2 regions of the Marinomonas sp. 15G6-16 genome follow, and region 1 is predicted to be linked to the other one. Evidence: riboswitches for the same ligand, from Rfam matches in the RefSeq annotation. Region 1 holds a riboswitch; the other holds the start of a gene.
The links. Region 1 has a riboswitch for thiamine pyrophosphate ahead of thiB (thiamine ABC transporter substrate binding subunit). Riboswitches for the same ligand answer to the same signal wherever they lie in the genome.

Region 2: another riboswitch for thiamine pyrophosphate. It lies ahead of thiD (bifunctional hydroxymethylpyrimidine kinase/phosphomethylpyrimidine kinase); the one in region 1 lies ahead of thiB (thiamine ABC transporter substrate binding subunit).

The regions. Positions count from the first base shown of each region.
Region 1 covers NZ_CM147916.1:2,498,686-2,502,103, reverse strand. The annotation lists gene thiP (thiamine/thiamine pyrophosphate ABC transporter permease) at 1-838, opposite strand, end outside; gene thiB (thiamine ABC transporter substrate binding subunit) at 850-1,863, opposite strand; TPP riboswitch at 1,921-2,038, opposite strand; gene AC0L46_RS11945 (3-deoxy-D-manno-octulosonic acid transferase) at 2,061-3,287, opposite strand; gene msbA (lipid A export permease/ATP-binding protein MsbA) at 3,290-3,418, opposite strand, start outside.
Region 2 covers NZ_CM147916.1:3,184,832-3,188,249, reverse strand. The annotation lists gene thiO (glycine oxidase ThiO) at 1-1,011, opposite strand, end outside; partial or broken gene thiD (bifunctional hydroxymethylpyrimidine kinase/phosphomethylpyrimidine kinase) at 998-1,869, opposite strand; TPP riboswitch at 1,936-2,043, opposite strand; gene AC0L46_RS15125 (alpha/beta fold hydrolase) at 2,176-3,015, opposite strand; gene AC0L46_RS15120 (tRNA-queuosine alpha-mannosyltransferase domain-containing protein) at 3,072-3,418, opposite strand, start outside.

The DNA of each region.
Region 1 (3,418 bases):
CCCAGAAAGAGTCTTTCAAAATATATCGATCAGTAGACAGTAAGCTCGCATCTTGACGATTAACAGGCGCAATTCGATACACAACAAGAGCAAACAAGGTGCATATCACCACCTGCATCAGAGCTAAGAAACTGGCCTTACCAAGATCAAAATCAAATCTCAAAGCCTGATAGATAGCCACTTCCAACGTGCTTGATTTTGGCCCACCCCCTAAACTCAGCACCACGGCAAAGCTGGAAAAGCACAACATAAAAATCAACACAAAAGCACCAGGCAAAGCTTTTTTCACATAATGCCATTCAATTAAACGAAATGCAGAAAGGCGAGAAAAACCTAATTGGGACGCCTGGCGCCACTGACCCGAAGGAATCAAATCGTAGCCTTGCAATAAAAAACGTACCGCCAAAGGCATATTAAAAAAGACATGAGCTAATAAAATTCCTGTCAAACCGTACAAAGGAATTTGTAAACCAAATAACTGACTCAACCAACCCGTACGGCCATAAACCACAACCAAGCCTAAAATCGCGACAATTGTCGGAACAACCATAGAAACAGAGAAAAGCTGCAAGAGAAACGATCGCCCGAAAAATCGCCGATGAACAAGACAAGACGCAACAGGAATGGCAATTAAAATACTAATCCCACTGCTCAATAAGGCTTGCCACAACGAAAAACGAATCACACGCCAAAGATAAGGCTGAGATAAATAGCCAAGCCAGTTAGACAACTCACTATAACGCAAAAGAGCCGCCAAACTGGCAGCTCCCATTATCAAAAAGAGACCAACACCTAAAATGGCAGGCGTCAGCCCTTGATATAAACGCAAAGAAAACACGTTAAGAAATCTTATCGAGTCGTCGCATTTAACCACTCATCAACCCAAGCTTTACGGTTTTTGGCGACTTCTTTAGCCGGCAACACTAAGTTCTTAGTTGGCAGCAAAGCACTATCAAATGCAGCAGGTAAAGGCTCTGAAGACTCAACCACAGGCAACATCCAGTTTCCTGTAGGAATCACTGATTGAAATTCCGGCTGCAAAATAAATTGCATGAAACGCTCCGCCAAAGCAGGATTTGGAGCATTTTTCATCATGGCAGCCAATTCAACTTGAGGATAAAGACCTTCACTAGCAGGTGCCGCTTTATACTTATTCTCGCCTTCCGCAATAATATGATACGCAGGGGAAGTGGTATAACTCAGCACAACATCAGCCTCGCCTTTTAAGAACAAACCATAAGCATCAGACCAGCTTTTGGTCACTGTCACAGTGTGACTCGCCAAACTTTCCCAAGCATCAGAAACATCATCACCATAAACAGACTTCATCCATAATAGAAGCCCTAAGCCTGGCGTACTGGTTCTTGGGTCTTGGTAGATTACTCGAAGATCTTGATTCTCAACCACTTCCTTCAAGCTCGTCGGAGGATTGCTCAGCGTTTCCGAGTTATAAATGAAAGCAAAATGGCCTTGGTCAAATGGGACAAAAGTGGTGTCATTCCAACCACCAGCGACAGTCACGTCAGATGTATCCACTGAATGCGTCGCCAACAACCCAGTCTGTTTTGCCGCTTCCATTAGATTCAGATCCAGTCCTAGCAATACATCTGCCTGAGATGATGTCCCTTCCAATTGAACACGAGACAAGATTCCAACAGAAGAATCTAAAGCGACAAAGTTCAATTCACAGCCACATTCTTTCTCGAAGTTTTCTTTGATTTTTGGCCCTGGCCCCCAATCTGAAGAAAAAGAGTCATAGGTATAAACATTCAATGTATCCGCCGCAGATGAGACAGAAGAGAAAAGTGCAGCCGATGAGAGAAAAAGGGCCGCTGAAGATATTTTCAACAAGAATTTATTCAATGTGTCGCTCCTAAAAAGTGAGCGGCGTACAGGAAAAACGGCAAGATGCTAAGAGTGCAAAGCTTGCTACCTCGATTCCTACGCCAGCATGATCTGGATCAGGTTCAGTGGGTTAGCAGTCAATTCCGCTTCTCAGCTTAGGTTCTAACAAACCAAAGCACCCCATGAGATAAAGAGCCGTTATTGTAAAGAGTCAATCAACGGAAGTCTATTTCAGAAAGCACTCGAGTAACGGCGCCCTGATTTTTTTCTGCGAACCGTTGAGCCGCCCGCCCGACTCGATAACACAGAGAAGGATTGCTAGCAAAAGAGATCAACCCCTCTTCCAACGCTGTTTCATCTAAGCAGCGGATCGCCCCTTTTATCTGTATCAACTGCTCTGTAATGTCTAAAAAGTTAAAGGTATGAGGCCCAACTAAAATAACCTTCCCTAATAACGCAGGCTCAATCGGATTATGCCCACCACGCTTGATCAAACTTCCACCAACAAAGGCAAGATCAGAGGCCTGATAATAATGCATCATTTCCCCCATCGAATCGCCAATGACCACATCGAACTTTGACCACTGGTCTGGTGAATCTTGGCTGCGCAACCCAACCTTTTCAAAGTGCTGTTTTGCTAACGCATAAACCGTCTCAAAACGCTCAGGATGACGCGGCACAAGCAAAAGCAACGCATCCGACTCTTTTTGCAGAAGGGCCTTATGAGCATTCAAAGCAATTTCATCCTCCCCTTGATGTGTACTCGCAGCAATCCAGACAAAACGTGAACCTAATTGTTCACGCCAATTATCCTGCAAAACATCAGGTGAAACAGCGAGATCAAATTTAATACTGCCCGTTGTTAACACCTTTTTCGCACCCAAGGCTTCAAATCGTTCCGCGTCACTTCTTGCATGCGCTAAAAAACTATCAGGCAGTTTAAATAGAGGCCGAGAAACATGAGAGAATTTTTGGTAGCGCAAAAAAGAGCGTTCGCTCAATCGAGCATTTACAACGTCCACACGAAGGCCTTGTTGTTTTGCTTGAAACAGCAAATTTGGCCAAAGCTCAGTTTCAACAATAAGAAGATGTTTACAGGTAAGCTGCTTCAACGCTCTTTTGACACTAAAGCGCCAATCCATGGGTAAATATCTGTGCTCAGCAAATGGAAAACTTTTCTCCACCAGCTCCGCGCCTGTTGGCGTCATGGTAGTGATTAAAAATCGATATGTCGGATGTTTCTCACGCAACTGAACAATTAATGGCCTTACCGCAAGCACTTCGCCCACTGAAGCACAATGAATCCATAAATCAGCGCTTACAGAAGGCCAAAATCCCAGTGCTTCTTTAGGCCGGTAATGACTGTATTTTTTCTGAAAGCGCCGTATTTTCAATAAAATGGCCGGCGTCAATAACAACAAAGCAGAACGATACAACCACATAATCAGTCTGTTTCTTCCGAGAACTGTTGATTATGAAGCTGCGCATAAGCTCCATTCAATGCAAGAAGTTCACTATGGGAACCTTGCTCAATAATTTCACCGTGATCAACTACCGCAATAATGTCTGCGTT
Region 2 (3,418 bases), 690 kb from region 1:
AGTATCAGACGCTTTTATGTCAAACCATTCGGATTCCACGCCTTGGTCTAGATAATCAGCCACCATTTTTGCCAAGGTTGGCGCGAGCAAAAAACCATGGCGATATAAGCCATTAGCTCGGACGATCTGCCCTTGACGATGTATACGAGGAAGGTTGTCTGCAAAGGCTGGACGGCTGTCTACACCGATTTCGAGAATTTCTGCTTCGCCAAAGGCAGGGTTCAGTACGTATGCGGCATTTAATAATTCCATGATAGAGCGCGCTGTGGCGTGTTTTTTCGCACTACTTTCCACCATGGTGGCACCTAGCATGTAAACACCGTCTCCACGGGGGACGATATACAAAGGAATACGAGGATGAAGTAAGCGTACGGGTCTAGTGAGTTGCACTTCTGGGCAACGTAAAATCAGCATTTCGCCTTTCACACCACGCAAACTATTTAAATCAGGCTTTGCTTGAATGCCACGACAGTCAATTACTAAGCCGTCTTTGGTTAAGACTTCTGGTTCTACATCTTGGCAAATGAATTCAACGCCTTGCTGTATCAATTTGCTTTTCAATGCACGCAATGCATTCCGTGGAGACAAATGGGCTTCTTCGCCATAATACAAGCCTCGGGAGAATCGACCTGATAAGTCAGGCTCAAGTTCAGCAATGCCATCTGCATCCAATACATCGTAAGCTTGAGTTCGGTTTGCAAAACGCTGTAAGTCTGCTTGATCTCGCTGTAACGCCAATACCAATGAGCCTTGATACTTCACCACGTCTGTATGTTTTTGCCACCAGCCTGCGGCTTTTTTACCGTAATGCAACACCGCATCTTCTGCGCTTTCTACTTCACAATATGGCGCGAGCATGCCTCCCGCCCACCAAGAACAAGACTCCGGGCCGGGCTCCAATTGACGATCAATTACCGTTGGAATGATGCCTCGTTCAACCAATTCCGTCGCCACACAAAGGCCCGCCACACCTGCGCCTAGTACAATGACTTGATCTTTAAATGCGTTCATTTTTCCCCCACTGACTCTCTGTTTCCCACATACGATGAAAGTGGTGAACAGGCCCATGACCAGACCCAATGTGTAATTGGTCTGCGCATTCAATCGCTCGATGAAGATAAGAGTGAGATTGCTTAACTGCTTCAGCCATCGTCGCGCCTTTGGCTAACCAAGCGGCAATGCTGGAAGAGTAAGTACAGCCTGTTCCGTGGGTGTTTTTTGTGTTGATTCGTGGGGCGTGAAATGTGATTGGCTCTAGATTTTCACTCACCAACACATCAGTACAGATGTCACTTTCACCGTGCCCCCTTTCAACAAAACATGCTTTGCACCGAGCTTGAGTAACTCAAAAGCATGGGGAATAAGTCGACTGTCATCGAAAGCATCTTGAGGAGATAAACCTAACAAGACTTTGGCTTCTGGGTAATTTGGTGTGAGCAAATCCACTCGTGGAATCAGTTCGGATTTGAGTGCGTTAACCGCTGCTTCCTGCAAAAGCGCATCGCCAGATTTGGCAATCATCACAGGATCTAACACCACCAAGCCCTTGAAGTCTTGTAAGGCATTCGCCGCAGCAATGACTAAATCACTGGAGAACAACATACCGATTTTAATGGCTTGAACATTTAGATCATCAAGCACAGCGACAATTTGAGCGGTAACAATATCAATGGGAATAGGATGAACGGCGGTGACCGCCTGTGTATTTTGTGCAGTGACGGCAGTAAGCACGCTTGCGCCATAGACACCATTGGCAGAAAAGGCTTTTAAATCCGCTTGAATTCCAGCGCCACCGCCGCTATCAGAGCCTGCAATGGTTAACGCAATTGGTGTTGCTTTTGATGCTGTTTTGTCTTGAAGACGAGACATGTATATCACCCAGTTTTATCAGGCGACATAGGAAATGAGTGCACGAAAAAATGCATAAGAAGACTGCATAACATCGCATCCGTTCCCTACGCCGATACTAATCGGATCAGGTTCACCGGGTTAATGAAATTTCATCTCTCAGCCTACTAAAACGAGGCACCCCGACGGACAATTTGCAAACAGCATAAAAGACTTAAATTGACTTTACAAGCCGTCTTTTGAAATTAAACAAAAATACAGAAAAAATAAAAAATCCCACTAAATCCTTTTATTTTCTATTTTAAAACAATGAGTTAAATATATTTATCAAGCCTTTTTAGCCATGTTAGCAATGGCCTCTTTAACATCATAAACATGAGTTAAATTAATGATGTGACTGGCGCCATCTAGCATAATTACTTCCACTTCAGCCGATGAGAATATGTCTAGCGCTTTAACAGCATTATCTGGTCTCACTAAGCCATCCTGACGACCTTGTAACACAGAAATGGGCATGGATATTTGAGAAAATTCTGTTTGTAAATGTGTCAGGCTTGGTCGAATAGCTAATACTTCCTCATTAGAATTTACCCAACGCTTTGGGAAACAAATATTGGGTAAACGAGCCATTAATTTATTGAACCAACGGGCTTCCGATAATTCAGGATCCAAGTCCCCTGCTAACACAATTATCCCTTTGACATATTGAGGGTAATCCACCGCCAACTTTGGTACTAAAGAGCCACCAAATGAATGACCAACCAAGAGGATTTTTTGTTGCTTATTGGCTTTCCAGATAGCTTCTAACATTGGCCCGATTAGCCGTGATTGCTCACTCAAGGAATAAGGAAAGTGGCCTTTATCGTAACCGGATTCTCCCCAGCCTGGCCGGTCAATCGCATGAATTGAAAAATGATTTGTAACCTCTTCATTTTCGAAATAACGGGAAAAGCTGACCCAGCTTCCAGGTGTTCCATGAACAAACACAACGCTGCTTTTCATTTCTGGTTGAGAAGCAAGTTGAGGAGAAGAAACATAATGAAGAACATGATCAACACACTGAATATAATGATGAGTGATGACGCTTTCATCTTGATGAATTCGTGCAAAAATGGTCTTATTTTTCTTTATTTCATGGTGGCGTATTCCACCCAATAAAAATGCCATAACACCTCCGATTAGAACACTATCAAAGGTATTTGATTAAGCTTATGAGCAAAAGTTCAGCGGATGGTGCTTTTTGTTAATTCGCCAAAAAAATCATTGTACTTTTTCAGCAAACTGCTTTCTTGAAAATCACTAACATCTATAACTGATGCCATCATTTTTTGATGTTTTTCAATCAATTTAACAGCAGATCGCGCTTCTTTCTTTACATTATCTAAGTCACTTTCATAGAGGAAAGCGTCACCAAATAACTCAGGGTAAACCTGTCTATTTGGCAAAATTGGTGTGCAACCTAATGCCACCGCTTCTAAAACAGACAGGCCTTGGAATTCATGTAACGCAGTAGACAACACCATGTCAGAAGACGCTAAGATGTCTAAGTAGTCTTGTCTTGATTCAGCAA